One region of the Kosakonia sp. MUSA4 genome, then DNA from elsewhere that is predicted to be linked to it. Evidence: predicted binding sites of a transcription regulator. Region 1 holds the regulator's gene; each other region holds the start of a gene.
What was found. The regulator sigma-54, encoded in region 1, starts transcription at its own class of promoters, with help from an activator protein. The targets are predictions, from matches to a motif close to GTTGGCACANNTTTCGCTNT.
Positions count from the first base shown of each region.

Region 1 (9,766 bases):
GCTCTTTCCTTGATGCCTCACCGGATTTGGTTTTCTACCGTAACGAAGATAAAGAGTTTTCCGGCTGTAACCGGGCGATGGAACTGCTGACCGGCAAAAGCGAGAAGCAGCTCATTCACCTGAAACCGCAGGATGTCTATTCGGAGGAAGCCGCAGCGAAAGTCATTGAAACTGATGAAAAAGTCTTTCGTCATAACGTATCGCTGACCTACGAACAGTGGCTGGATTATCCGGACGGGCGCAAAGCCTGTTTCGAAATCCGTAAAGTGCCTTATTACGACCGCGTGGGTAAACGCCACGGGCTGATGGGCTTTGGCCGCGATATTACTGAGCGTAAACGCTACCAGGATGCGCTGGAGCGGGCCAGCCGGGACAAGACCACCTTCATTTCCACGATTAGCCATGAGCTGCGTACACCGCTGAATGGCATCGTCGGCCTGAGCCGGATCCTGCTCGACACGGAGTTAACGCAGGAGCAAGAGAAATACCTGAAGACAATCCATGTCTCAGCCGTGACGCTGGGGAATATCTTCAACGATATTATCGACATGGATAAAATGGAGCGCCGCAAAGTTCAGCTTGATAACCAGCCGCTGGATTTCACCAGCTTCCTAGCCGATCTGGAAAACCTTTCCGGTTTGCAGGCGCATCAAAAAGGGCTGCGTTTTGTACTGGAGCCAACGTTGCCGCTGCCGCACAAGGTAATTACCGACGGTACGCGTCTGCGGCAGATTCTGTGGAACCTGATCAGCAATGCGGTGAAATTTACCCCTCAAGGGCAGGTTGAAGTGCGCGTTCGCTACGATGAAGGCGAAATGCTGCACTTCGAAGTGCAGGATTCGGGTATCGGTATTCCGCGCGACGAGCAGGATAAGATCTTTGCCATGTATTACCAGGTGAAAGATAGTCACGGCGGCAAGCCAGCCACAGGGACGGGTATTGGCCTGGCCGTTTCGCGTCGCCTCGCCAAAAATATGGGCGGTGACATCTCTGTCAGCAGCCAGCCTGGCTCCGGGTCCATCTTTACGCTGACCGTTCATGCGCCCGCAGTGGCGGAAGAGGTTGATGACGCTTTCGAAGATGATGATATGCCGTTGCCCGCGCTGCATGTGCTGCTGGTTGAGGACATTGAGCTGAATGTCATTGTTGCGCGCTCGGTGCTGGAAAAGCTGGGTTGTAGCGTTGATGTGGCGATGACCGGAAGCGCGGCGCTGGAGATGTTTGCCCCGGGCGAATACGATCTGCTGCTTCTGGATATTCAACTGCCGGACATGACCGGGCTGGATATTTCCCGCACGCTAACCAGCCGTTACCCGCGCGAAGATCTGCCGCCGCTGGTAGCACTGACGGCCAACGTGCTGAAAAACAAGCAGGAGTATCTCGATGCGGGCATGAATGACGTATTGAGCAAACCGCTGGCGGTCCCGGCATTAACTGCCATGATTAAAAAGTTCTGGGATACAAACGCCAACGAGGAGGAGCAGGTGATAACTGTCGATAACAGCAAAGTACAAACGGTGCTGGATACGGCCATGCTTGAGCAATATATCGAGCTGGTGGGGCCTAAATTGATCACCGATGGGCTGGCTGTCTTTGAAAAAATGATGCCGGGCTATCTCAATGTGCTTGAGTCAAATCTTACGGCACGCGATCAGAAAGGCATAACCGAAGAGGGACATAAGATTAAAGGCGCGGCAGGCTCTGTCGGTTTACGCCATCTGCAGCAACTGGGGCAACAGATCCAGTCTCCCGATCTTCCGGCGTGGTGGGACAATGTCGGTGAATGGGTGGAAGAGATGAAACAGGAGTGGCAGAACGATGTGGCGGTACTGAAAGCCTGGGTTGCGGCGGTGGACGCTGGAAAAAAATGACCCCGGATTAACCGGGGTGCGCGAATACTGCGCCAACACCAGGGAAACCGTGGCTGCGCCGTAATTTTTACTCTTTTTTGCAAGGGCGTAGCCTGAAAAAATTCGACCACACGCACATAAGATAGCAAATCTTAAATGATTTGTTACATCAATCAGTGAAATGTGTGAAGCAAGGCTCCCTTATCAAAATTTTTAATTATCGACAGTACGCTGCATAAAGGATGAGCAAAATGAAAAAAGTGGGCGTGATTCTTAGCGGCGCGGGTGTCTATGACGGTGCGGAAATCCATGAGGCGGTGATCACATTACTGGCGATCGCCCGTTCAGGCGCTGAGGCAGTTTGCTTCGCGCCGGATAAATGGCAGAGCGATGTGGTGAATCACCTGACGGGTGATGTCATGACTGAGAGTCGCAACGTGCTGGTCGAAGCTGCCCGAATTGCGCGTGGAAATATCCGGCCGCTGGCACAACTATCAGTAAATGATCTGGATGCGCTGATTGTACCTGGTGGTTTTGGTGCCGCCAAAAATTTGAGTAATTTCGCCAGCCAGGGCCGCGAGTGCGTCGTCGATGATACGCTTAAACAGCGCGTGCTGGAGATGCATCAGGCGGGTAAACCGCTGGGATTTATGTGTATCGCTCCGGCGTTGCTGCCGAAAATTTTCGACTTCCCGCTGCGTCTGACAATCGGTACGGATGTCGATATCGCGGAAGTGCTGGAGGAGATGGGGGCGGAACATGTGCCGTGCCCGGTGGACGATATAGTGGTGGATGAAGATAATAAAGTGGTAACCACGCCAGCGTATATGCTTGCTGAGGATATTGCGCAGGCTGCGGCGGGGATCGAAAAGCTGGTGGCGCGCGTACTGGTGCTGGCGGAATGAGAAACGGCTTTCGCGGCCCGCTGAAAACTATGCTCAAGCGTATTGCGCTGCGGGTTTTACTGGTACTGGCCATTTTCTGGGGCGGCGGCATTGTGCTGTTCAGCTTTCTGCCGGTGCCATTTTCTGCCGTGATGGCCGAGCGGCAAATTGGGGCCTGGTTGACGGGTAACTTTGGCTATGTTGCTCATTCCGACTGGGTCAGTATGGATGAGATTTCACCGTGGATGGCGCTGGCTGTTGTCGCAGCAGAGGATCAGCGTTTCCCCGATCACTGGGGGCTGGACGTTGGCGCGATCCAGAAGGCGCTTTCACATAATGAACGCCATGAGAACCGTATTCGTGGCGCATCGACTATCTCTCAACAAACGGTGAAGAACCTGCTGTTATGGGATGGAAAAAGTTGGGTGCGAAAAGGGCTGGAAGCCGGGCTGACGCTGGGGATGGAAGCGGTGTGGACGAAACGGCGTATCCTGACGGTGTATCTCAATATTGCAGAGTTTGGCGACGGCGTGTTTGGCGTGGAAGAGGCGGCTCAGCGCTATTTCCACAAACCGGCCAGCCGGTTAACCATGTCGGAAGCGGCATTGCTGGCGGCAGTACTGCCAAACCCAATACGTTTCCAGGCGGCAGCGCCATCCGGCTATGTTCGCAGCCGTCAGGCGTGGATCCTGCGCCAGATGCGCCAGCTCGGAGGAGAAGGCTTTTTGCAGAGCAATAAGCTGTACTAACTCAGTCTTCGTCAAAGCCCGCGTTGAACAGGGCAATCACGGCTGCCAGGGCTTCTTCTTCCTGTGGGCCGCTGGCTTCGACTTCAATTTGCCGCCCTTTGGCGGAATCCAGCATCAGCAATGCAATCACGCTGCTGGCTTCCGCTTCGGTACCTTCGTCGTTGCGCAGTAACACTTCTGCGTCAAATCCCTGTACCAGCTCAAACAGTTTCATCGCCGGGCGCGCATGCATGCCCAGTTTATTGGTGATCTCAACGGTTTGTTTTACGGTCATGTTTTGCGTTTTTCCAGCGTACGGTGACGGGACTGAACGTTTTTACCGCGCGAGCGGAAATAATCCGCCAGCTGTTCGGCGACATAAACAGAACGATGCTTACCGCCAGTACAGCCGATAGCGACGGTCAGATAGCTACGGTTGTTGGTTTCCAGCATCGGTAACCACAGTTCAAGATAACTGCGGGTCTGGTAAATAAAATTGTGCACTTCGGTATGCCGGTCAAGGAACGCCGCGACAGGTTTGTCGAGACCGGTCATCGGGCGCAGTTTCGGATCCCAGTGCGGGTTGGGCAGAAAGCGAACGTCAAAGACGTAGTCGGCATCGATAGGGATGCCGTGCTTAAAGCCGAACGACTCAAAGACCATGGTCAGTTCGCGCTCGCGCTTGCCGAGCAGGCGGGTGCGCAGCATTTCGGCCAGCTCATGTACCGACATTTCGGAGGTATCGACAATCAGGTCCGCGCGGGAACGCAGTGGCTCCAGCAGGTTGCTCTCTTCATCGATAGCGCTTTCCAGCGATAAATTCTTGCTGGAGAGCGGATGTAAGCGGCGCGTATCGCTGTAGCGCCGAATCAGCGTGTTGCGGTCAGCATCAAGGAACAGCAGCTGCGGCGAGAAGGCATCTGGCAGACTGCTCATCGCCTGTTCAAAAATTTCCGGTGATTCCGGCATGTTACGCACATCAATACTGACGGCGGCAGAGGTCTGACGATCGGCGAGCGTCTGCGCCAGTTGCGGCAGCAGCACGACCGGCAGGTTATCGACACAATAGAAGCCCATATCTTCCAGGGCGCGCAGGGCCACGGATTTTCCTGAACCCGAACGACCACTTACGATCATCAGGACCATGAACCGTTTCTCCCCACAACGACAAAAAAGGTGTTCTTCCCGTTACGCATCGTCGCTTTCGCCTTCTGTCTGCGTGATTATCTGATACAGCTCTTCATCGTTCTGCGCACTGCGCAGGCGACGACAAATGGTTTTATCCGCCAGCCGTTTAGCCACCAGCGAGAGCGTATGAAGATGCGTTTTGGTTTGATCGGCCGGCACCAGCAGTGCAAACAGCAGATCAACGGGCTGATTATCGATAGCGTCGAAAGCTATGGGCGTTTCGAGCTGCACAAAAACGCCGACGGCACGCAGCGTGTCCTCTTCCAGCTTACCGTGGGGAATGGCAATACCGTTACCAATACCGGTACTGCCCATTTTCTCACGCGTAAGAATGGCTTCGAAAACGACCTGTGGCGGCAGGCCGAGCTGTTTTGCCGCCAGTTCACTGATGATTTCCAGCGCTCGTTTTTTGCTCTGGCAGTGAACGCCGCTACGTGTACATTCCTGGTTAAGGACATTGCTCAGTTGAAGAGCCGAATCGTTATTCATCATAATTTCACCTAAGCGCCGTCAGAGCTAAGCACCCTACCGGGTTACGGTAGGGTGCAACGCGCCAAACGAACGCCCGGACAATTAGTGTTGTTTCAGTTTATCTTTATGTTTTGTCAACTGCCGCGATAGTTTATCAATCAAACCGTCGATGGCAGCGTACATATCCTGTCCTTCCGCGCTGGCATGCAACTCACCTCCATTTACATGCAGGGTTGCATCCGAGGTATGGATCACTTTCTCCACTTTCAACACAATATAGACCTGATTAATCCTTTCGAAATACTGCTCAAGCTTGGCAAATTTGCTGTTCACAAATTCACGTAAAGCATCAGTGATCTCGACGTTTTGTCCTGTGATGTTAAGCTGCATAGTGTCTTCCTTATCGGTTGGGTCACACCAGCTGTTTACGCTGGTTAGACGGCGGAATGGATAAAGACTCTCGATACTTCGCAACGGTACGCCGCGCTACCATAATTCCTTGATCGGAAAGCAGCGTCGTCAGCTTACTGTCGCTCAGCGGTTTTGCAGGGTTTTCTGCGGCGATTAATTTCTTAACCAGCGCGCGAATGGCTGTTGACGAGGCTTCGCCGCCGCCTTCCGTATTCACATGGCTGGAGAAGAAATACTTCAGTTCAAAAATGCCGCGAGGACTGTGCAGGTACTTCTGAGTTGTCACACGGGAAATCGTGGACTCGTGCATTTCGACGGCCTGGGCGATATCCGCCAGCACCATCGGTTTCATAAACTCTTCGCCCTGTTCAAAGAACGCCTGCTGCTGCTCAACGATGCAGCGGCTGACGCGCAATAGCGTGTCGTTACGGCTTTCAAGGCTTTTGATCAGCCACTTCGCTTCCTGCAAATTACTGCGGATAAACTGGGTGTCGGCGTCATTGCGCGCGCCGCCGCCCATTGAAGCGTAGTGCTGGTTGATTTGCAGACGCGGAATGCTGTCGGAGTTCAGTTCTACCGTCCAGCGCCCGTTATGCTTACGCACCAGCACATCCGGAATGACATATTCTGGTTCGCCGGTCTGGATCGACTGGCCGGGGCGCGGATCTAGCGACTGGATCAAATTTACTGCTTCTTTCAGCACGTCTTCTTTAAGACGCGTGACGCGCATAAGAGAGCGGAAATCGTGGTTAGCGAGCAGATCGAGGTGATCGCTGATGATCAGGCGAGCCTCTTCGCACCAGGGCGTATCTTTCGCGAACTGGGAAAGTTGGATCAACAGGCAGTCGCGCAGATCGCGCGCAGCGACGCCAACCGGATCGAAACGCTGAACGCGCTTTAACACCGCTTCAACTTCATCGAGACCGATTTCTTCATCACCCATGCTTTCCAGCACATCCTCAAGCGACACGGTAAGGTAGCCGGTCTCATCGACCGCATCGACAATAGAGGTTGCGATTGCGCGATCGGTATCGGAAAACGGCGTTAACTCTACCTGCCACATCAGGTAATCCTGAAGAGACTGTGTCGTTTCCCCCTGATAAATCGGCAGTTCGTCATCAATATAATCGTGGCTGCTGCCGGAAGGTGTTCCAGCGGTATAAATCTCATCCCAACTGGCGTCCAGCGGCAGCTCTTCGGGCATCTCTTTCTGTTCGAGCGCGTCTACAGTATCCAGGCCTTCATTTTCCTGGGTTTGTTGGCTATCCACTTCTTCATGAAGATCGGCTTGTTCCAGCAATGGGTTACTCTCCAGCGCTTGCTGAAGTTCCTGCTGAAGTTCTAACGTAGACAGCTGCAACAGACGGATAGCCTGTTGCAGTTGCGGCGTCATAGCTAGCTGTTGGCTAAGCCTTAATTGCAAACCTTGCTTCATATTCAGAGCAGCACTCTCCGACAAAATACCTCGATAAACTCTACCCTATCAGAGTCTGAAGTCTTCCCCAAGATATACGCGCTTAACATGTTCGTCTTCAAGGATTTGCTGCGGTGTACCATGAGCAATTAAATGCCCCTGGCTGACGATATAAGCTCGTTCACACACCGCCAACGTTTCGCGAACATTGTGGTCAGTAATCAACACGCCTAACCCACTGTCACGTAAGTGTTCAATGATGCGCTTGATGTCGATAACCGAGATAGGATCGACGCCCGCAAAGGGTTCATCCAGCAAAATAAATTTAGGATTTGCCGCCAGTGCGCGCGCAATTTCAACACGGCGACGTTCACCACCGGAAAGGGACTGCCCCATATTGTCTCGCAGATGCTCAATATGGAACTCTTCCATCAATTCGTTAGCGCGATCGTCGCGCTGTTCGGAAGTCAGATCGTCACGGATCTGAAGTACCGCCATCAGGTTGTCATACACGCTCAGACGACGAAAAATGGACGCTTCCTGCGGTAAATAACCGATGCCGCGACGCGCGCGCGCATGCAGTGGCAGCAAGCTGATATCGTCGTCATCAATAATGATATTGCCCGCGTCACGCGGAACAATCCCGACCACCATATAGAAGGTGGTCGTTTTCCCTGCGCCGTTAGGGCCAAGCAGCCCAACAATTTCGCCAGAGTTAACGGTCAGGCTGACGTCTTCAACCACGCGGCGGCCCTTATAGGCTTTCGCGAGATTCTTTGCAGTTAATGTTGCCATAACGAATTAGTTACTCTTCTTAGGAGCCGGGGTTTGGGTGTTGCCCTTGTCCTGCAACTGCGACGGCACCAGTACGGTGGTGACGCGTTTACCTTTGTCGCTGAACGCCTGCATTTTCTGCTCTTTCACCAGGTAGGTGATCTTGTCGCCAGTGATGTTGCTGTCCAGCTGCTCGAGATAGGCTTTACCGGTCAGCACGACAAAATCTTTTTCCAGCTCGTAGTGCATCTGTGAAGCGTGGCCTTTCACCGGTTTGCCGTTGTCCTGCATCTGATAAAACGTAGCCGGGTTGCCATAACCATCAATGATCTCTTTGCCTTGCTGGCCGCCCGGGCGTGTTACCACCACTTTATCGGCGTTGATTTTAATGGTTCCCTGCGTCACCACGACATTGCCGGTGAAGGTGACAATATTGCCCTGCATATCCAGCGACTGCTGATCGGAGTCGATATGGATCGGCTGTTCGGTATCACCGGTCACGGCAAAAGCCGGAAGCGCAGCGGCAAAAAGCGTACTGGCGAGAACCAGGTTAAGGCTGAGTTTGTTTGTTTTGAATTTCATAGGAGCTTCTAACCTTTTCAATCAGCTCGGCGTTTTTGCTGCGTAAGTTGCCGCGCATTTTCAGGCCGGTGGAATTAAATGTTGTTCCGTACAATGTTACCTGATCATCGGAAGTAACATCCTGCGTTACCAGATTGATCTGGGCGTTATCCGTGGTGATTTTTCGTAGCTGTGCATCTGCTGTCAATGCGTTGACCTCAACATGTCCGTAAAGGTAAAGCATTCTGTCGCTTGTTAATTTCGCTTTATCTGACTTAATCGACCAGGTCGGTATTTTGTTCTGATCAAAGGTTGTCAGCACTGGTTGTGCGTACCAGCTCACGCCATCGACGGAGTAGTATTCGACATTTTGCGCAATCAAGCGGTAATTAAGCGCACCTTCCGGGCTATAAACCACCGTGTCGGTATGTTTGCTGGTGTAGGTTGGCGCCTGGTCGTCAGTTGTGGTTGGTTCAGACTCATCCTGAGAGGTCAGGTTAATACCAATCAGTACCAAAGCGACCAGCGCCAGTAGAATAATGACCCAACGTCTGGTTTTACTCATATCGATTGCCCTTTGGCCTCATCCAGCTTGCCCTGCGCCAGCAGCAACAAATCACACACTTCACGGACTGCACCGCGACCTCCATTGATGCGCGTGACGTAATCGGCACGCGGGAGCAGCAAAGGATGCGCATCGGCGACGGCAATGCTGAGACCAATTTCGGCCATCACTGGCCAGTCAATTAAATCGTCACCCACATAGGCAACCTGCTCCGGCGTTAGCGCCAGCCTGGCCAGTAATTCACGGTAGGCCAGCAGTTTATCCGACTGTCCCTGATACAGGTGCTTAATTTTCAGGGTTTCACAACGATCTTCTACCAGTTTAGCTTTTCGACCGGTAATAATGGCGATCTCAATGCCGGAAGTTAACGCACAGCGGATCCCGTAGCCATCGCGAACGTTAAACGCTTTTAGCTCTTCCCCATTATTGCCCATATAGATGAGGCCATCGGATAGCACGCCGTCCACATCGAGGATCAGCAGGCGAATTTTTTCCGCTTTGCTCATGACTTGCGCGCTAACCGGCCCATAACAGGTTGGAAGCGACGCGCCAGCATTACTCATTCTGATGTCCTTCTTTACACTACGCCAGCGCGCAGCAAATCATGCATATGTAACACACCCAGTAACTGGTCGCCATCGGCAACCATCACCGAGGTGATGTGGCGGGACTGCATCAGGTTCAGCGCATCGACCGCCAGCGTATTAGGCCGTACGCGAATGCCGCCCGGTGTCATCACGTCGGCAATACCCATGCTGCGTACATCTCCGCCCATATCAAATACGCGACGTAAGTCGCCGTCGGTAAAGATACCTTCGATCTTCATCAGATCGTCGCAGATCACCGTCATACCTAAATTTTTGCGTGTGATTTCCAGCAGCGCATCGCGCAAACTGGCGGCCTTGCTGACATGCGGGATC
Region 1 covers NZ_CP025697.1:4,882,931-4,892,696, reverse strand. Annotated here, with positions in the region: gene arcB (aerobic respiration two-component sensor histidine kinase ArcB) at 1-1,871, shown strand, start outside; gene elbB (isoprenoid biosynthesis glyoxalase ElbB) at 2,102-2,755, shown strand; gene mtgA (monofunctional biosynthetic peptidoglycan transglycosylase) at 2,752-3,483, shown strand; gene npr (PTS phosphocarrier protein NPr) at 3,485-3,757, opposite strand; gene rapZ (RNase adapter RapZ) at 3,754-4,608, opposite strand; gene ptsN (PTS IIA-like nitrogen regulatory protein PtsN) at 4,651-5,142, opposite strand; gene hpf (ribosome hibernation promoting factor) at 5,224-5,511, opposite strand; gene rpoN (RNA polymerase factor sigma-54) at 5,534-6,967, opposite strand; gene lptB (LPS export ABC transporter ATP-binding protein) at 7,016-7,741, opposite strand; gene lptA (lipopolysaccharide ABC transporter substrate-binding protein LptA) at 7,748-8,302, opposite strand; gene lptC (LPS export ABC transporter periplasmic protein LptC) at 8,271-8,846, opposite strand; gene kdsC (3-deoxy-manno-octulosonate-8-phosphatase KdsC) at 8,843-9,409, opposite strand; gene kdsD (arabinose-5-phosphate isomerase KdsD) at 9,424-9,766, opposite strand, start outside.

Region 2 (9,766 bases), 1.9 Mb from region 1:
AGCTGCGTTGAACGACGTACCGCAGGAGGCCGCCGATGCGTAATCTCGCACGACAATGGCCGACGCTGAAACGCCTGCTGGGGTATGGCAAACCGTGGCGCAAATCGTTAATCAAAGCGGTGCTGATGCTGTGGGTTGCGGCGATTGCGGAAGTCTCCGGCCCGGCGCTGATCAGCTACTTTATCGATAATATGGTGGCGAAAAGCTACCTGCCGCTTGCGCTGGTTTCCGGTCTGGCTGCGGTTTATGTCGGCCTGCAACTGCTGGCGGCGCTGCTGCACTACAGTCAGTCGCTGCTGTTTAACCAGGCGGCGGTTGGCGTGGTACAACAACTGCGTACTGATGTGATGGATGCCGCGCTGCGCCAGCCGCTGAGCGAATTTGATACCCAGCCGGTCGGGCAGATTATCTCCCGCGTAACCAACGACACCGAAGTGATCCGCGATCTTTATGTCACGGTGGTCGCGACGGTGCTGCGCAGCGCCGCGTTGATTGGCGCGATGCTGGTCGCCATGTTCAGCCTGGACTGGCGGATGGCGCTGGTGGCGATGGGGATTTTCCCGGCGGTGCTGATCGTTATGCTGATCTATCAGCGCTACAGCACGCCGATTGTGCGCCGGATGCGTGCCTACCTTGCTGACATTAACGATGGCTTTAACGAAATCATTAACGGCATGGGCGTGATTCAGCAGTTCCGCCAGCAGGCGCGCTTTGGTGAGCGTATGGGGGATGCCAGCCGTTCCCACTATCTTGCGCGCATGCAAACTCTGCGGCTGGATGGCTTTCTGCTGCGCCCGCTGCTGAGTCTTTTCTCGGCGCTGGTGCTGTGCGGGCTGCTGATGCTGTTTGGTTTCTCCTCCGTGGGCACGGTGGAGGTCGGCGTACTGTATGCGTTTATCAGCTACCTTGGCCGTCTGAATGAACCGTTGATTGAGCTGACGACGCAGCAATCGATGTTGCAGCAGGCGGTTGTCGCGGGCGAACGTGTGTTCGAACTGATGGATCGGCCGCGCCAGTCTTATGGTGACGATGATACGCCGCTGCACAGTGGCGCCATTGATATTGAGAATGTTTCGTTTGCCTACCGCGACGATCAACTGGTGCTGCAGGATATTTCGCTGTCGATTGCGCCGCGCAGCTTTGTCGCCTTAGTGGGGCATACCGGTAGCGGAAAAAGTACGCTCGCCAGCCTGTTGATGGGGTACTACCCGCTCACCCAGGGCGAGATCCGCCTCGACGGAAGGCCGCTCTCTGCGCTCAGCCATACGGCGCTGCGCAAAGGCGTGGCGATGGTGCAACAGGATCCGGTAGTGCTGGCGGACAGCTTTTTCGCCAACGTGACGCTGGGGCGCGATATCAGCGAAGCGCAGGTGTGGCAGGCGCTGGAGACGGTACAACTGGCGGAACTGGCGCGCGGTTTGAGTGCGGGCATTCATACCCGGCTCGGCGAGCAGGGGAATAACCTCTCGGTTGGGCAAAAACAGCTGCTGGCGCTGGCGCGCGTGCTGGTCGATACGCCGCAGATCCTGATCCTCGATGAGGCAACGGCAAATATCGACTCCGGTACCGAGCAGGCAATCCAGCATGCGCTGGCAGCGGTGCGTAAGCAGACCACGCTGGTGGTGATCGCCCACCGTTTATCGACCATTGTTGAGGCCGAAACCATCCTTGTGTTACATCGCGGGCAGGCGGTGGAGCGCGGGACGCACCAGCAATTGTTGGCCGCGAAAGGGCGCTACTGGCAGATGTATCAACTGCAACTGGCCGGGGAAGAACTGGCGGCCAGCGCGCGAGAAGAGTCGCTTATCGCCTGATGCACCAAAATTAGGCATGCTACTGACAGGATCCTCTGTTGGTGCAAAAAAGTAACGCACCATGCACTGTTATGGTGCGTTTTTCTTTTCTGGCACCAGGCCGAATCGCGAGCCTGCATTTTTCTCCTTCCGCTTTTCCCGGCCTGTCTGCACTAACAATCTGAAATTCTCCTCGTTTTCATTGTTGGCACACCGCTTGCAATATCTGTCATGTGTTAGCTGCGGCCATTATCGAATTTCGACTGGAGGGGGATCTATGAAGCTGGTTACCGTGGTGATTAAACCATTCAAACTCGAAGACGTTCGTGAAGCACTGTCTTCTATTGGTATTCAAGGGCTGACCGTGACTGAAGTTAAAGGTTTCGGGCGTCAGAAAGGTCATGCCGAGCTGTACCGCGGTGCGGAATATAGCGTCAATTTCCTGCCCAAAGTGAAAATTGATGTGGCGATTGCTGATGATCAACTCGATGAAGTGATCGATGTGATCAGCAAAGCGGCCTACACCGGAAAAATTGGCGACGGCAAAATTTTCGTTGCTGAGTTGCAACGCGTCATTCGTATTCGTACCGGCGAAGCCGACGAAGCGGCACTGTAATAGCTGGCCACACAGTGATAGGGATTGGAACAATGAAAAACACAACATTAAAAACAGGTCTTGCTTCACTGGCATTGCTGCCAGGTCTGGCGATGGCGGCTCCCGCTGTGGCAGATAAAGCAGACAACGGCTTTATGATGATTTCTACTGCGCTGGTGCTGTTTATGAGCATTCCGGGCATCGCGCTGTTTTACGGCGGCCTGATCCGCGGGAAAAACGTGCTCTCTATGCTGACGCAGGTGGCTGTCACCTTCGCGCTGGTGTGCGTTCTGTGGGTGGTTTATGGCTACTCTCTGGCTTTTGGCGAGGGCAACAGCTTCTTCGGCAGCTTCAACTGGGTAATGCTGAAGAATATTGAATTGACTGCGGTCATGGGCAGCATCTATCAATATATCCACGTTGCTTTCCAGGGCTCTTTCGCCTGTATCACCGTCGGCCTGATTGTTGGTGCGCTGGCTGAACGTATTCGCTTCTCTGCGGTGCTGATTTTCGTGGTGGTATGGCTGACGCTCTCTTATGTGCCGATCGCGCACATGGTATGGGGCGGCGGTTTGCTGGCAGCGCATGGCGCGCTGGACTTCGCTGGCGGTACGGTGGTGCATATCAACGCCGCTGTTGCAGGCCTGGTGGGTGCTTACCTGATTGGTAAACGTGTGGGCTTTGGCAAAGAAGCGTTCAAACCGCATAACCTGCCGATGGTCTTTACCGGCACCGCTATCCTCTATGTCGGTTGGTTCGGCTTCAACGCGGGTTCCGCAAGTGCGGCTAACGAAATCGCCGGTCTGGCCTTTGTGAATACCGTTGTGGCTACCGCGGGCGCAATCCTGGCGTGGGTGTTCGGCGAGTGGGCGCTGCGTGGCAAACCGTCTCTGCTGGGTGCATGTTCCGGCGCGATTGCAGGCCTGGTAGGTATTACTCCGGCGTGTGGTTATGTCGGTGTCGGCGGCGCGCTGATTGTGGGCCTGGTTTCAGGTCTGGCAGGTCTGTGGGGCGTTACTGCACTGAAACGTATGCTGCGTGTTGACGATCCGTGTGACGTGTTTGGTGTGCACGGCGTGTGCGGTATCGTTGGCTGTATCCTGACCGGCATCTTTGCCGCAACGTCCCTGGGCGGCGTTGGTTACGCACAAGGCGTGACGATGGGTCAGCAGCTACTGGTTCAGCTGGAAAGTATCGCACTCACCATCGTGTGGTCCGGCGTCGTGGCCTTTATCGGCTACAAACTGGCTGACATGACTGTGGGCCTGCGTGTACCGGAAGATCAAGAGCGTGAAGGTCTGGACGTTAACAGCCACGGCGAAAACGCCTACAACGCCTGATCGAATTGAGTTATCTCCTGAGCATAAAAAAGCCTCCATTCGGAGGCTTTTCCTTTTGTAGAGCCTTATTTTGTAAAGCCTTAGTTGCGGTTGCGCATTACGCCTTCCTGCACGGTTGACGCCACCAGCACGCCCTGTTGTGTATAGAACTCGCCGCGAACAAAGCCGCGCGCCCCGGAGGCCGACGTACTTTCCACGCTATAAAGCAGCCATTCATTCATATTGAATGGGCGATGGAACCACATCGAGTGGTCGATGGTGGCGACCTGCATACCGTGCTCAAGGAATCCCACGCCGTGCGGCTGGAGCGCTACCGGCAGGAAGTTGAAATCAGAGGCGTAGCCCAGCAGGTATTGATGGACGCGAAAGTCTTCCGGCACCACGCCGTTCGCGCGGATCCATACCTGGCGCGCAGGCTCGGCAACATGCCCTTTCAGCGGGTTGTGAAATTCTACCGGCCGGATCTCCAGCGGTTTATCGCTGAGGAATTTCTCTTTCACCAGCGGCGGCAACAAATGGGAAAGTGCATGCGCGATATCGGTTTCGGATTTCAGTGAATCCGGTGCGGGCGCATCCGGCATCGTTTTTTGATGTTCGTAACCCGTCTCCGGTGCCTGGAACGAGGCGGTCATGTAAAAAATCGGCTTCCCGTTCTGGATCGCCGCCACGCGGCGGGCGCTGAAGCTGTTGCCGTCACGCAGAACTTCCACGTCATAGACAATCGGTTTCTGGCTATCGCCAGGACGCAAAAAGTAGCTGTGGAAGGAGTGCACCAGACGCTCGGCGGGGACGGTCTCTTTCGCGGCGTACAGCGCCTGGCCAACAACCTGGCCGCCAAAGACCTGGCGTAACCCTAAATCTTCGCTCTGGCCGCGAAACAGGCCTTCTTCGATTTTTTCCAGATTCAACAATGACAGCAGGTTAGAGAGTGCCTGACTCATAAATTTCCTCAAATAAATAGCGGCTGACTGAGCGAATAATCCGATAAGTATAACCTGGAACAATGAGTGGTCCGATGGGTTCAATAATCTGAATAAATGGGGCTTTGCAGGAATATATCGCGCTTATGTGCCAGACTTGTTCTCGTTACGATGGTTTAACCACCCATCCTGGCAGGCAAGCGTTCTGCCGGTGCATTGAAGATAAGGAGAAATCAATGAAACTCGTGCACATGTTAAGTGGTTTGGCAGTTGCAGTTGCGCTCTCTGCCTGCGCTCAAAAAGGCGCTGACATTCCGACACCAGCACCTAATCCCAGCGCGCCTGCGGCAACCAATAAAGCTGCGATTGCGCAACCTAACGTCTCCGGTACGATCTGGATCCGTCAGAAAGTGGCGCTGCCGCCAAATGCGGTATTAACCGTGACAGTTTCTGATGCGTCCCAGGCGGATGCGCCGTCGAAAGTGCTGGCGCAGAAAGCCGTGCGTACCGAAGGTAAACAGGCTCCGTTCAGCTTCGTGCTGCCGTTTAACCCGGCTGATATCCAGCCGAATGCCCGTATCCTGCTGAGTGCGGCCATTACCATCGACGATAAAATTGTCTTTATCACCGATACGGTTAAACCGGTTATCAACCAGGGCGGAACCAAAGTGGATCTGACGCTGGTGCCGGTGCAGCAAACGGCTGTGCCGTTGCAGCAAAACAGTGGCGCCGCCACGACCGTGCCTTCCACGTCGCCCACGCAAGTGAACCCGTCTGAAGCCACTCCGGCGCCGACACAATACTGATAACGGCTCCTCTCCTGCGGGGGAGGAGCGTTTTAGTAGATCCAACGGTAACGCTGTAAATCGATTTGCCCGCTGCCTGACACCACCACGCCTTCGGCCAGTAATGCCTGGCGCTGACGCTGTAAATCCGGCCCGGTCAATGAAATGCAGCCATGACGATTCACCACCCGATGCCACGGCAACGTACTTCCTTCCGGTAAGCGTTTCAGTACGCCGCCAACCTGTCGCGCGGCGCGCGGAGAGCCAGCCAGTTTCGCCACATCGCCATACGTGGTGACGTAACCTTCCGGTATTGCGGCAACGATTTGCCAGACCCGCTGCGGGAAAGAATCCTGTATATCCATGCTGATATCCTGAGGGAAGACTTTGCAGCATAAACAGCATAAAGCGTGCTGTGAAGAGACAGTTGCGCAATAAACCAGCATCCGCCCCGACGCGGCTTGCAATTGCCATCCTGGACAGGGATAATGCGCCAGCGCGTTGATTAACAACGCTCTCAATGGGGGCCCTGTTGGTTCTCCCGCAACGCTACTCTGTTCACCAGGTCAGGTCCGGAAGGAAGCAGCCAGGGCAGACGACGTGTGTGCCGGGATGTAGCTGGCAGGGCCCCCACCCATTTGTGCTTTTGAAGCCCCCTGATCCCTTTCCCTCTTCTTCCGGTATTACACCATGCTGCGTTTTAACGGGAGTTGCGAGTGGTTGAGTGCGAGCCATAGCGGTTTGATACGCAGTAATGCGTTTTCCAGCTCGGTTAATTCCAGTGAGAAAGGCATCCGTAAATAGCGGTCAAAGGCGCCGGAAAGTCCAAAACGTGTTCCCGCACCGAGGTGAATGCCGATAGTTTCCGCACGGGCGGCAAACTGGGTCGCCAGCATATCAGGCAGCTCTACCCAATAGGAGAGGCCGCCCTGCGGTGCCTGAAAGCGCCATTGTGGAAAATGTTCGCGCATTAACGCCGCGCAATCATCACGGCGGCTGGCGAGCATTTGGCGACGGCCGGGCAAAAATGCCTCTGCGTTTTGCATTAGCCACAGCGTTGCCAGTTGCTCCAGTAACGGGGAACCCAGATCCAGCGTGTCACGGGTCTGGGCGAGGGCGGCAATTGTGCGCGTTGAGGCGCGGATCCATCCCAGGCGTAAGCCACCCCAGAAACTTTTCCCCGCCGAACCGAGCGTGATCACGTTTCCAGCAGTATCGAAGGCCGCCAGTGGCGGCGGCGGCGGCGCGTCGTACCACAAATCCACCATCGTTTCATCGACCACCAGCGTCGTGCGCGTGCGCGCCGCGATGGCGGCGATGGTTTCGCGGGTATTGATATCCATACAGCGCCCGGTTGGATTGTGAAAATCGGGCATCAGATAGGCCAGGCGTGGCGCAGTCTGCGCCAGCGTGGCGGCAAAACCGTCGCAGTCCCAGCCGGTTTGTGGCAGCGATACGCCTACGGGGCGGCATGAAGCGCCCTGGATCGCGGCAATCGCCAGCGGGTAGGTTGGATGATCGACCACCACGCGATCGCCCGGCCCGGTCAGCATGCGCAGTACCAGCGCCAGTCCGCTGACTGCACCATTCACCACCATCACTTCATCGGCGTGAGTTGGCAGCCCGCGCGCGGTATAGCGTGAGGCAATGGCTTCACGCAGCGGCAGCAAGCCGAGCTGACCATAGCCAGTTCGCGTGAGGTAGTGCGGGATCATGCTCAGCGCGTGGGTATAGGCCTGGTGGATCTCCGGCCCGGCGCTCAGCGCCGCCGTAGAGAGATCCAGTGCCGTACCTGCTGTGGCGAGCGTTGGAACGCTACGGCTATCAGGCAGAATCACCCGCGATCCGCTACCGTGGCGGCTCTCCAGGTAACCCTCATCGCGCAAGTGCGCCAGCGCACTGGCAACGGTGGTGCGACTGATTTCCAGCGTCGAGGCCAGTTCGCGCTCGCCGGGCAGACGCGTGTCCAGCGCCAGCCTGCCATCAAGAATCAGCAAACGCAGGGCATCGGCAAGCTGACGCCAGAGCGGCATACGGGACTCGGATTGTTGCCAGTGCCCTAACAGGCGCTGCAAAGATTGGCTACCAAAGCGACGGGATGACATATGCAGTCCACTATATGAAAACTGGACATTAATCATAATGCCATTTGCGGAGAAGATGGAAGCATGAACAATCGGAGAACAAAAATGCTACGTCGATTACTGCAACTCTATATTGGTTTGGTCCTGTACGGTGTTTCTACCGCGATGTTTGTTCGCGCGGATTTGGGCGCCGATCCGTGGAACGTTTTCCACCTTGGTGTGGCGAAACTGCTGTCGATGGATATCGGTACAGTGATGATCGCGACCGGCGCGCTGGTGCTGTTGTTCTGGATCCCGCTGCGCCAGCGTCCGGGTCTGGGAACCATCAGCAATGTGATCGTGCTTGGGCTTGCCGCCGATGCTGCGCTGGCATTGATGCCGCCGCTGGAGACACTCCTGGCGCGCAGCGTAATGCTGGCGGCGGCGGTGATTGTCAATGCGCTGGCGACCGGAATGTATATTGGTGCCGGGTTTGGCGCAGGCCCGCGTGATGGCCTGATGACCGGTATTCATGCCCGCACGGGCTGGTCAGTGCGCAGTATCCGTACAGCGATTGAGATTTCAGTCCTGCTGGCAGGCTGTCTGCTGGGCGGTACATTTGGTGTCGGCACGGTATTTTACGCGCTGAGTATTGGCCCGCTGATTCAGCTTTGTCTGCCGTGGTTTCGTCAGAAACCGGCGCTAAGTGTGACGCCGCAAACCGAACCGGTGGCCTGATTTTTTCGTTAATATAGCGAAAATTCCCCGTTCTGGCGGAGCGTCTGCAATACTTGCTTCTCTCAGGAAGAAAAGGAGCGATCACCTGTGATGACACCAGAGCTTCAAACGGCACGTCTGCTTCTCAAACCGCTGGCATCGGAAGATGCCACGCAAATTCAGCGCATTTTCCCTCGCTGGGAAATTGTCCGTTATCTGGTCGCCAGCGTTCCCTGGCCCTATCCGGATAACGCGGCGCAGAACTATGTCGATAATGTTGCGCTGGCGGCAACGCGCGCCGGGAAAGGCTGGTTCTGGACGTTGCGGCGTAAAGAGCATGCCGATGAACTCATGGGCGTGATCTGCCTGATGGATACGCCGGACAATAACCGGGGATTCTGGCTGGCTCCGGAGTGGCAAGGGCAGGGGTATATGACGGAAGCCTGCCATGCGGTAACGGATTTTTGGTTTAACACACTCGAACGTGATGTACTGCGTGCGCCCAAAGCTGTCGCCAACGATCGTTCGAAGAGGCTTTCTCAACGCAGCGGTATGCATTTAGTTCGCCTGCAAAAAGGTGAGTACGTTTCCGGGGAACTGGAGACGGAGCTGTGGGAGATAACCCGCGAAAAATGGAACCAACTGCACCACTGAAACCTGTCAGCGTGCGCGCTGGCGGGTTTTATTCCCGCGATTAGCATTATATTTATTCGTTTTAAATTATAATGTCATTTAATTGAAATATTATCTTCATTTTTCTGTCATAAATATAAGGCAGATTATTTATGGGGATTTTTCGCCCTGTTATAATATTGAAATATAAATCTGGATCGGTTTCATAAGTTCGTGTATTAATTAGCATGTTTATTCACACAAGAAGGGATAATCATGGCCAGTGCAGTATTAAACGTCAAAATTGATGAAGCGCTAAAAGAAAAGCTGCGTCATTACGCAGAAGTAAATAGTGAAAATTTAAGCACGGCGACAGAAAAACTGCTGCTGCTGGCGTTTGAAGCAGCGGAAGAGGCGGGAGTCTCGGAAGACGACATTGACAACCAGCACACGGAAGAAGAGAGTGCAACTCCGTTCACTCCTAAAGAGATCAAAGCATTACGTAAACTCCTGAAGAAGAAAAAATGAACCAACAACTGCTATCAACCGCCAGTAACTACGGCGAAGCCTGTGCGATGTTGCGCTCAGGTTTTGTAAAACAAGTACGACTGGACTGGAATATCGGAAGTGATGAGTTTTTTCGTATCGCATCGGACTGGTGTGACGCTGGCGCGAAAATCAAAAAAGAGGGAAACAGTTTTATTATTTCAATAAAAGGATTTCCTATTCCTCGCCAGCAGTAACCTTGTTGTCATGAAACCGTCATTTAAATTGCATTAAAAACTGTGATGATTGTTTCATAATAACTCTACAGAACCATCTCAAAACACATTACGGATGATGTTTCCGGCGAGCCTTATGGTTCGCCGATATTTCTTTTTATCCCATTATCCCACGCAATATATTTTTTTACCGGTTGTCGTAATTCCTGGTATTTTTCA
Region 2 covers NZ_CP025697.1:1,098,982-1,108,747, forward strand. Annotated here, with positions in the region: gene C0557_RS05155 (SmdA family multidrug ABC transporter permease/ATP-binding protein) at 1-43, shown strand, start outside; gene C0557_RS05160 (SmdB family multidrug efflux ABC transporter permease/ATP-binding protein) at 36-1,814, shown strand; gene glnK (P-II family nitrogen regulator) at 2,071-2,409, shown strand; gene amtB (ammonium transporter AmtB) at 2,442-3,728, shown strand; gene tesB (acyl-CoA thioesterase II) at 3,809-4,669, opposite strand; gene C0557_RS05180 (YbaY family lipoprotein) at 4,885-5,454, shown strand; gene C0557_RS05185 (MGMT family protein) at 5,487-5,798, opposite strand; RNA gene ffs (signal recognition particle sRNA small type) at 5,964-6,060, shown strand; gene C0557_RS05195 (PLP-dependent aminotransferase family protein) at 6,117-7,538, opposite strand; gene C0557_RS05200 (YitT family protein) at 7,623-8,234, shown strand; gene C0557_RS05205 (GNAT family N-acetyltransferase) at 8,325-8,867, shown strand; gene C0557_RS05210 (hypothetical protein) at 9,102-9,353, shown strand; gene C0557_RS05215 (hypothetical protein) at 9,350-9,568, shown strand.
Region 2: glnK (P-II family nitrogen regulator) is a predicted target of sigma-54. The motif match lies at 1,998-2,017, and genes of this name have one in related genera.

Region 3 (9,766 bases), 690 kb from region 1:
TAGCATCCACAATCAGCAGCCGCGTCGGTCGCAGCTCGCGGATCGCCACCACATCGTTTTCCGGTGCGCTGCCGCCGTCGATCACTTGCCAGTTTCCCTGCGGGTTTTCCGCGCACATCTGCGCCAGCAACGGGCCTGCGCCATCATCGCCCATCATGCTGTTGCCCACGCACAGCAGTACATCAGTCACGTAATCTCCTTACCATCAAATAGATAGCGCTTTCCTGGTGGATGTCGTGCAGCATCAACAGTAGCGCCCTGCTCCAGGCCTGCTGCTGTTCATTTTGCCCGACCAACGCCCGGTCAAATGCGTTGGCCAGCATCATTACGTGCGTGCTGTCGATAACAATCTCGCCGTAACGCGGCACGCCTTCCATTTTTCGCCGCGCTTCACTGCCGCTCTCCAGCGTGCCGATCCACGCCAGATAAGCCTCCCACGGGCAGGAAAGCGCCGTTTCCAGGCAATCGATCACGCCAAGATGGTGACCAATAGCCAGAGAGTAATAGACCACCTGTTGCGCCTGCGGCGGCGTGGCATCGTTCTCATCGACAAATTTCCGCCGCAGCTGGCTAAAGGCCACCGTCTCGCTCATCAGATTTTCGCCTCCTGCACCACCTGAGTCAGGTGGCTGACAATTTCGGTCAGGCGCGGATCGTTCTCCTGCGCTAACCAGCGCACCACTTCATGTTCGCCGATGCTGCGCAAACGCAGGTAATCATCGGCAATCTGGCGGCCATAGCGGTAACCCGCGAGGCGACGCGCGGTGCGATCCACTTTCACCCGCAGCGGTTGCACCATGGCCGGATGCAGGATCTCTGCCGGTTGATCGTCCTGCTCGCCAGGCAGACGGGCGTGAATTTTCTGCTCCAGCAGCCCCAGCGCCATGGCAAAACCATACAGCGTGGCGGCAGGCGTTGGCGGGCAGCCGGGAATATACACATCCACCGGAACGATCTTATCCGTGCCGCCCCAGACGCAGTACAGGTCGTGGAAGATACCACCGCTGTTACCGCACGCGCCGTAGGAGATACAGATTTTGGGATCCGGCGCAGATTGCCAGGCGCGCAGCGCCGGTGAACGCATCGCGCGGGTGACAGCGCCGGTAAACAGCAGAATGTCGGCATGGCGCGGCGAAGGCACGACTTTAATACCGAAGCGTTCAGCATCGAACAGCGGCGAAAGCGTAGCGAAAATCTCGATTTCGCAGCCGTTGCAGCCGCCACAATCCACACGATAAACGTAAGCGGAGCGTTTGATTTTATTCAGCAGCGAGGCTTTCATGCTGGCGATGGATTCCTCCACCGTCATCGGTAGCGGAATACCGTCCGCATCACGCGGACCTAATAGCTGGCTCATTAGCTGGCCTCTCTCATATGGCGGGTCAATTCGACGCGGTCGGACGACACCAGGCATTTCTGGCGTTTGCAATCCGGGCAGGTCTCAAAGCTGGCGCGGTGTTGCTCGGCGCGGGTATCACCGTTATGCGCCAGCAGCGCAATGGCGTAATCGATCTCCTTCTGCACCGCGAAAGGCCGTGCGCACTCGCGGCACTGGCACAGCTCATAGCGCGACTGTTGCAGGAAATCGGCTTTGCTCCACACCGCCAGTTCGTACTCCTGAGAGAGCTTAATTGCTGCCGTCGGGCACACTTCTTCGCAGCGGGCGCAGAAAATGCAGCGCCCGAGATTAAACTGCCAGGCCAGTTCGCCGGTCGCCAGATCGGTTTCTACCGTCAGCGCGTTCGACGGGCAGGCATTGACGCACGCCGCGCAGCCAATGCACTGCTGCGGATTGTGCTCTGGTTTGCCGCGGAAGTTTTTATCCACCGGCATCGGCGCAAGCGGATATGCGCTGGTTGCCGTCCCGGTTTTGATCACTTTTTTGATAAAGGTAAACATCGCTAGCGTTCTCCCACTATTTCAACGGCGAATTTTTACGCTCGATCCCGTAACGCTCCAGCTCTTTGTACGGCACGACCTTGCTTTTCTTCTTGCGCACATCCACCACCGTCATGCGGTCGGTGCAGGAGTAGCAAGGATCAAGGCTGCCAATAATCAGCGGCGCATCGGAAACGGTGTTGCCGCGTAGCATATAGCGCAGCGTTGGCCAGTTGGCGTAGGTCGCCGCACGGCAGCGCCAGCGATAGAGCTTCTGGTTGTCGCCGGTCATACTCCAGTGGATATCATCCCCGCGCGGCGCTTCGGCAAAACCAAGGGCAAAACGGTGCGGAATGTAGGTAAAGCCTTCAACCATCAGCGGGCCGCCGGGCAGGTTATCCAGACCGAAATCGATCATGTTCAGTGCGGTCAGCACTTCGTTGATTCGCACTTTCAGGCGGGAAATCACATCGCAGCCCTGCTCGCTGTGCACGGTCATCGGCAGCAGGCCGTAACCGGCAAACGGATGATCGGCGCGGGTATCGCGGGCGTGGCCGCTGGCGCGCACCATCGGGCCGACGTTACTGAAATCACGGGCGATTTGCGGATCAAGACGACCAATGCCGACGGTGCGCTGCTCAATATTCGGCGTGCTCATCAGCACCTCAACCAGCTCCATCACATCGCGGCGCATCTGCTGCGCCAGCGCGCGCGTCTGCACCATATCGTCTTTCAGCATGTCGCGGCGAATGCCGCCAATCAGGTTCAGACCGTAGGTTTTACGCGCCCCGGTGAGAATTTCCGCCATCTTCATTGACGTTTCACGCACGCGGAAAAACTGCATAAACCCGGAGTCAAAACCGACAAAGTGGCAAGCCAGACCGAGGTTTAACAGGTGCGAGTGCAGGCGTTCCACTTCCAGCAGAATGGCGCGGATCATCTGCGCGCGTTCCGGTACCACGATGCCCATCGCGTTCTCTACCGAGGTGGTGTAGGCGGTGCTGTGGGCAAACCCACAGATGCCGCACACGCGATCCGAGAGAAAGGTGACTTCGTTGTAACCCATGCGGGTTTCCGCCAGCTTCTCCATTCCGCGATGCACATAGAACATGCGATAGTCGGCATCGACAATGTTCTCGCCATCCACAAACAGGCGAAAGTGGCCCGGTTCATCCGACGTAACGTGCAGCGGGCCAATCGGCACCACGTTGTTTTTCTTATCGCCGAGTTCGTTGATGAATTCATAAGTTTCCGCGTCGGTGGTCGGCGCGGGACGCTGGCGATAATCCATGCTGTCTTTACGCAGCGGATAGAGTTCATCCGGCCAGTCATCCGGCAGCACCAGGCGGCGTTCATCCGGTAAACCGACCGGCACCAGGCCATACATATCGCGCACTTCGCGCTCGCCCCACACGGCCGCAGGCACGCGCGGCGTCACCGACGGATACTCCGGTTTCAGGGCATCGACTTCAACGCGCACCGTTATCCAGCACTTGACGCCCTGCTCCATCGACAGCACGTAGTAAACGGCAAAGTGGCCGTTCAGCTTGCGTTCGTCGTTACCAAACAGCACCGACAGCCAGCCGCCCTGCTGATAGTAGAGAAACTCCACCACTTCCGGCAGGTAGTTCACTTTCACGGTAATAGTGATTTGGTCTTTGGTCTGCCACGCTTCATCCAGCACCACGCCGGGAAATTTCTCGTGCAGGGCAGCCAGATAGTGTTGACCGATTTTTTCTTCAGACATGCATAAACTCTCTTAATACGTCGCCAGTAAGGAGACGAACGCTAAAAAGGCAACGCCGAACCCGGCCCAGGTGACGCGTGACGTGGCGGCAAAACGCAGGCGCGCCATGCTGTTTTCAAACAGGGCAATCACCAGTACGCCAACGATTAATTTCACTACCGCCACCACCAACGCCAGCAGCAGACCCGCCGTGCTGAAGCTGCTCATCTGCCCCCACGGCAGAAAGACGCCGACAAACATTTGCAGCACCACCAGCTGTTTTAAGCTGATGCCCCACTTCAGCAGCGCAAAGCCGCTGCCGCTGTACTCCGACAGTGGCCCTTCCTGCAACTCCTGCTCCGCTTCCGCAAGGTCAAACGGCAGTTTGCCCATCTCGATAAAGGTGGCGAACGCGCAGGCGCAGAGCGCCAGGAACAGCGGGATTGAGGCCGCGCGCGGCCAGTGGTAAACGGTGTCGGTGATATGGCTGATATGGGTGGAACCCGCCACCAGCGCCGCCACCCACAAACCGAGCAGCAAAATCGGCTCGACCAGCACGCCCAGCATCGCTTCACGGCTGGCGCCTATACCGGTAAACGGGCTGCCGGTATCCAGCCCGGCAATGGCAAAGAAGAAGCGGGCAATGGCGAACAGATAGATCAGGGTTATCAAATCGCCCAGCAGCGGCAGCGGCGAGTTAATGGTGACCACCGGCAAAGCCGTCGCAATGGTCAGCATCACGCCCACCATCACAAACGGCATCAGGCGAAACACCCAGCCGGATGCCGCAGGCGCAATACTCTGGCGGCCCAGCAATTTGAACAGATCGCGGTACTCTTGCAGCACGCCAGGCCCGCGGCGATTGTGCAGCCGGGCGCGCGCCACGCGGCTAATACCGGACAGCAGCGGCGCACAGGCAAACAGCACCAGCGCCTGCAATAACGCATACAGAAAACTCATCATCAGGCTCCTCGGGAAATCACCACAACCACCAGCACCGCCAGCTCAATCAGCGCCAGCCGACGAAACAGCAGCGGAGCCGCGTCGGTACGCCAGCCGGGCAGAATCAGCGTAGGTTCCAGCCATTTGCGCAGCTTCAACACCGGGGCAAATGCGGCTTTTACCGGCATGGCAAAACCGTGGGCGGTGATCACCATTGAACCTTCATGATCGTAGCCGCACACCCAGGCGCTTCCACGGCTGCGGGACGGCAGACGATCGCCTTTAAACAGCACCATCAGCAGCAACGGCAGTATCGGCATGGCAATCAGCAGCAGCGCGATCATCGGTTGCGACACCACCGTGTTCGCGGTGTGCAGCGGCAGCGGTACGGCGGCATACAGACGCGGCAGCAGCCACGGCGCAGCAACGCCGCCAATAACGCAGCAGAGCGCCAGCACCGCCACGCTTGCGGTCATCAGCCAGGGAATGGATTGCGGGTTTTCCGCCTGCGGGGTGCGCGGCGCGCCAAGGAAGGTGACGCCATAGACTTTCGCCATACACATCACCGCCAGCGCACCGGTTATCGCCAGGCCAACGGCCAGCAGCGGCCCAATCAGTTGCAGGACAAAGTGGCCGCTACCGCTCAGGCTGAAGAAGGATTGATAAATCACCCACTCACCGGCAAAGCCATTGAGCGGCGGCAGCGCCGCCATCGCCATCAGCCCGACCAGCATCGCCAGCGAAATAAGCGGCATTTTTTTGCCGATGCCGCCCAGTTTTTCGATATCGCGATAGCCAGTACCAAACCACAGCGCGCCCGCGCCAAGAAACAACGTGCTCTTAAACAGGCTGTGATTGAAAAGGTGATACAGACCACCAACCAGCCCCAGCGCCATCAGCGCCGGTTGCTGCAATGCCAGCCCGGTTACGCCCGCGCCAAGGCCGAGCAAAATGATGCCGATGTTTTCCAGCGTGTGATAAGCCAGCAGGCGCTGAATATTGTGCTCCATCAGCGCATACAAACCGCCGACAAAGGCGGTGATCATGCCGAATACCAGCAGCACAACTCCCCACCACAGCGGCGGCTGGCCGCCCAGCAAGGAGAAACTGAGAATGCCGAACAGCCCGACTTTCATCACCACGGTAGAAAAGAGCGCGGCGGCTGGTGCTTGCGCGCTGGCATGCGCCTGCGGCGCCCAGGCGTGTAGCGGAATAATCCCCGCCAGCAGACCAAAGCCAATCACCCCCAGCAGCCAGACGCCGCTGCTGAGCGGTTGCCCGCTAAGCTGAACAAAATCGAGCGTGTGATAACGCTGCCAGATAAACCAGCAGGCCAGCGCAAGCAGCACGGTGCCCAGTCGCCCCATGGCGAACCACAGTTTGCCAGAAGCGCTGCAACCGGTAAGAAACACCGCGCTCAGCGCCATGATTTCGCTCATCACGACCAGCTCACCCAGGTTCGCGGCGCAGACGGCGCACAGCGCGGCGGCCAGCAGCAAATTGATCAACAACCCGTTGGCTTTCACCGCGTCATGGCGGTGCCAGTGGATGTTATAGAGGCTAATAAGCAGGCCGCAGAGGCCGAAGGTGATCACCCACACGGCACGCAGCGGCGTGACCAGTAACGGGTACTGCAACAGCGTCAGGTTGCCGGAAACGGCATCGGCGCCCAGCAGTGACAACAACCCGGCTGCGGTCGCCATAGCGCTACCGATTGCGCCGCCAAGCCCGGCCAGCCAGCCGCTGAGAATTTTCGCCCGCGTAAACAGGTACGCCAGCGCAGCAGCGCAGATAAACACCGCCACCGCGCCGTTGAGCAAAGAGAGGATTGTCATTTTGCACTCCGGTTAAGCTGGGTAAACAGCGACAAATCGCCGTAGTCCGTATTCAGGGTCTGCTCGCGTTTGCGACGGCTGGCGCGGGCGATGTCGAGGTTATTGACCAGATGCAGCGCCTTGGTCGGACACATCCGCACGCAGGCCGGGCCTTGATCATCGAAATGGCAGAGATCGCACTTCACGGCGATAGCCCGCACGCCGGGCACCCAGTCCAGCAGCGTACTGACGCGGGCAGGTGCAGGCGGCGCGGCGGGCGCGAGCGGCGAGTTAACGTTGGCCGGAATATCCAGCGGGCGGCTACCGGCAAATTCGATAGCGCCAAACGGGCAGGCAATCGCGCACAGTTTGCAGCTTACGCACAGGCTTTCATTTAACTGCACCGCGCCATCGACGCGATTAATGGCGTTTACCGGACACACACCCGCACAGGGCGCGTCTTCGCAGTGGTGGCACTGCTGCGGCGCGGATTCATGTTCATTACGCATTACGCGCAGCCGCGGCATCGACTGCAAGCCATACGCGCGATGCGTCTCCGCGCAGGCCGCCTCGCAGGTGTGGCAGCCGATACAGAGCGCCGAGTCGGCAATTACAAAACGGTTCACCAGCTAATCCTCAGGTGATTCACCCAGTCCGGGCGGTCATTTTTGACGAAATCAGTCGCACGACGTGTCACTTCGACACATCTCGACACCCAAACTCAGGCCAGCGCAGACGCGTGCGCGCTGCTGGCAAGAAGAGAGAGGTTGATGGGGGTATCGTTTTCCACCGCCGCGTACAGGCTGTCGTAAACCGTGGCGATTTTTTCCAGATAGTGCTCCAGCACTTTTTCGCGATCGTGGGTGCTGATAACGCCGTCCACTTTGCCATCGCAGGTGAGCTGCGCCTGTGCAATCAAGCGCTTATCGCTGCCATCTTTATTGGCAATCGCGTATTCGAGGGTATGGCCGTTAAAGCCGCCGGTCAGCGAGACGGTGACTATGAAATGGCCGAACAGCTCAAAACAGAGCTGCTGCTCTGGCGCACAACTTATTGCATGGTGCAGGCGCGCTTTTGACAGCGTGATCCCCTGAACCAGCGCGTTACAGTAACTGCGCCACTCCTCCTGCAGGAGATGGTGTCGCCCGGCAATGTAATCTGCCTTTTCGCTAATTTCCCAAATCGTCATGTCTGCTTACCTGATTAATTGAAACAACGGCGGTAAAGCATCATCCATGCCAAAATTTAATTTATTGATTAATAAAGGAATAAATAAAAATATTCGTTAATTTCGACGTGTCATCTCGACAGGTTCGACATCGTCACGGTGTCAAAATCACTCATGGCACTCTTATTGCATTAACGCGGCAACTCATAAGGAGGGATTATGCATGAGATCACTTTGTGCCAGCGGGCGCTGGAAATTATTGAACAACAGGCTTCAGCGAACGGCGCGCGTCGGGTCACCGGCGTCTGGTTAAAAGTGGGCGCATTTTCCTGTGTCGAAACCGAAGCTTTAACGTTTTGTTTTGATCTGGTGTGCCGTGGCAGCCTGGCTGAAGGTTGTACACTGCACATCGAACAACAACAAGCGGAGTGCTGGTGCGAGTCTTGTCGGCAGTACGTCACGCTGCTTACCCAGCGAGTTCGCCGCTGCCCACAATGCCACAGCGACCAGTTGCAGATCGTTGCCGACGATGGAATGCAAATTCAGCGCCTGGAAATTGAGGAGTAAACAATGTGTACAACATGTGGTTGTCAGGACGGTAACCTTTATATCGAGGGTGACGAACATAACCCGCACTCTGCATTTCGCAGCGCACCGTTCGCCCCTGCTGCGCGCCCTGCGCTAACTATAACCCGCATCAATACCGGTGAGTTCGCCCCAACCCAATCGGATAACGGCGATTTGCATTACGGTCATGGCGAAGCCGGCACCCACGCGCCGGGCATGAGCCAGCGCCGGATGCTGGAAGTGGAGATCGACGTCCTGGATAAAAATAACCAGATCGCCGCCCGCAACCGCGCCCGCTTTGCCGCCCGCCAGCAACTGGTGCTGAACCTGGTCTCCAGCCCTGGCTCCGGCAAAACCACTCTGCTCACCGAAACCCTGCAGCGCCTGAATGCGCGCGTACCCTGCGCGGTGATCGAAGGGGATCAGCAAACCGTCAACGACGCTGCGCGTATTCGCGCCACCGGTACTCCGGCGATTCAGGTGAATACCGGCAAGGGTTGCCACCTGGATGCGCAGATGATTGCCGATGCTGCGCCGCGTCTGCCGCTCGACGATCGCGGCATTCTGTTTATTGAAAACGTCGGCAACCTGGTGTGCCCGGCGGGCTTCGATCTGGGCGAACGCCATAAAGTGGCGGTGTTGTCGGTGACCGAAGGGGAAGACAAGCCGCTGAAATATCCGCACATGTTCGCCGCCGCCTCGCTGATGCTGCTCAATAAAGTGGATCTGCTGCCGTACCTCAATTTTGACGTCGAGCGCTGCATCGCTTATGCCCGTGAAGTGAACCCGCAGATTGAGATCCTGCTGGTTTCCGCCACCAAAGGCGACGGGATGGACGCCTGGCTCGACTGGCTGGAGACGCAACGATGTGCATAGGCGTACCGGGGCAAATTTGCGCCATTGACGGCCTGCAAGCCAGAGTGGATGTCTGCGGCATTCAGCGCGACGTCGATTTAACCCTGGTCGGCAGCCACGATGAACACGGCCAGCCGCGTCTCGGCCAGTGGGTGCTGGTGCACGTCGGTTTTGCCATGAGCGTGATTAACGAAGCCGAAGCGCTCGATACTCTGGCGGCGCTGCAAAATATGTTCGATGTCGAGCCGGATGTCGGCGCGCTGCTCTACGGCGAGGAGAAATAATGCGTTTTGTCGACGAATATCGCGCCCCGGGACAGGTGATGCAGCTGATTGCCCATCTGCGCGAACGGGCGTCTCATCTCAGCTATACCGCCGCGCGTCCGCTGCGCATTATGGAAGTGTGCGGCGGTCATACGCACGCCATCTTTAAATTTGGCCTTGACCAGTTACTGCCGGAAAACATCGAGTTTATCCACGGGCCGGGCTGCCCGGTGTGCGTGTTACCGATGGGGCGCATCGATACCTGCGTAGAGATCGCCAGCCATCCGGAAGTAATCTTCTGTACTTTCGGCGACGCCATTCGCGTGCCGGGGAAAAAAGGCTCGCTGTTACAGGCGAAAGCGCGCGGTGCCGATGTGCGCATCGTCTATTCACCGATGGATGCGCTGGCGCTGGCGGAAAAAAATCCGCAGCGCAAAGTGGTGTTCTTCGGCCTCGGTTTCGAAACCACCATGCCCGCCACGGCTATTACGCTTCAGCAGGCGAAAGCCCGCAACATCAACAACTTCTGGTTTTTCTGCCAGCACATTACGCT
Region 3 covers NZ_CP025697.1:4,192,822-4,202,587, forward strand. Annotated here, with positions in the region: gene hycI (hydrogenase maturation peptidase HycI) at 1-190, opposite strand, end outside; gene C0557_RS19835 (formate hydrogenlyase maturation HycH family protein) at 183-593, opposite strand; gene C0557_RS19840 (NADH-quinone oxidoreductase subunit B family protein) at 593-1,357, opposite strand; gene C0557_RS19845 (formate hydrogenlyase complex iron-sulfur subunit) at 1,357-1,899, opposite strand; gene hycE (NADH-quinone oxidoreductase subunit C) at 1,916-3,625, opposite strand; gene C0557_RS19855 (respiratory chain complex I subunit 1 family protein) at 3,638-4,564, opposite strand; gene hycC (formate hydrogenlyase subunit 3) at 4,567-6,381, opposite strand; gene C0557_RS19865 (4Fe-4S dicluster domain-containing protein) at 6,378-6,986, opposite strand; gene hycA (formate hydrogenlyase regulator HycA) at 7,082-7,549, opposite strand; gene hypA (hydrogenase maturation nickel metallochaperone HypA) at 7,748-8,095, shown strand; gene hypB (hydrogenase nickel incorporation protein HypB) at 8,099-8,971, shown strand; gene C0557_RS19885 (HypC/HybG/HupF family hydrogenase formation chaperone) at 8,962-9,234, shown strand; gene hypD (hydrogenase formation protein HypD) at 9,234-9,766, shown strand, end outside.
Region 3: hypA (hydrogenase maturation nickel metallochaperone HypA) is a predicted target of sigma-54. The motif match lies at 7,702-7,721, and genes of this name have one in related genera.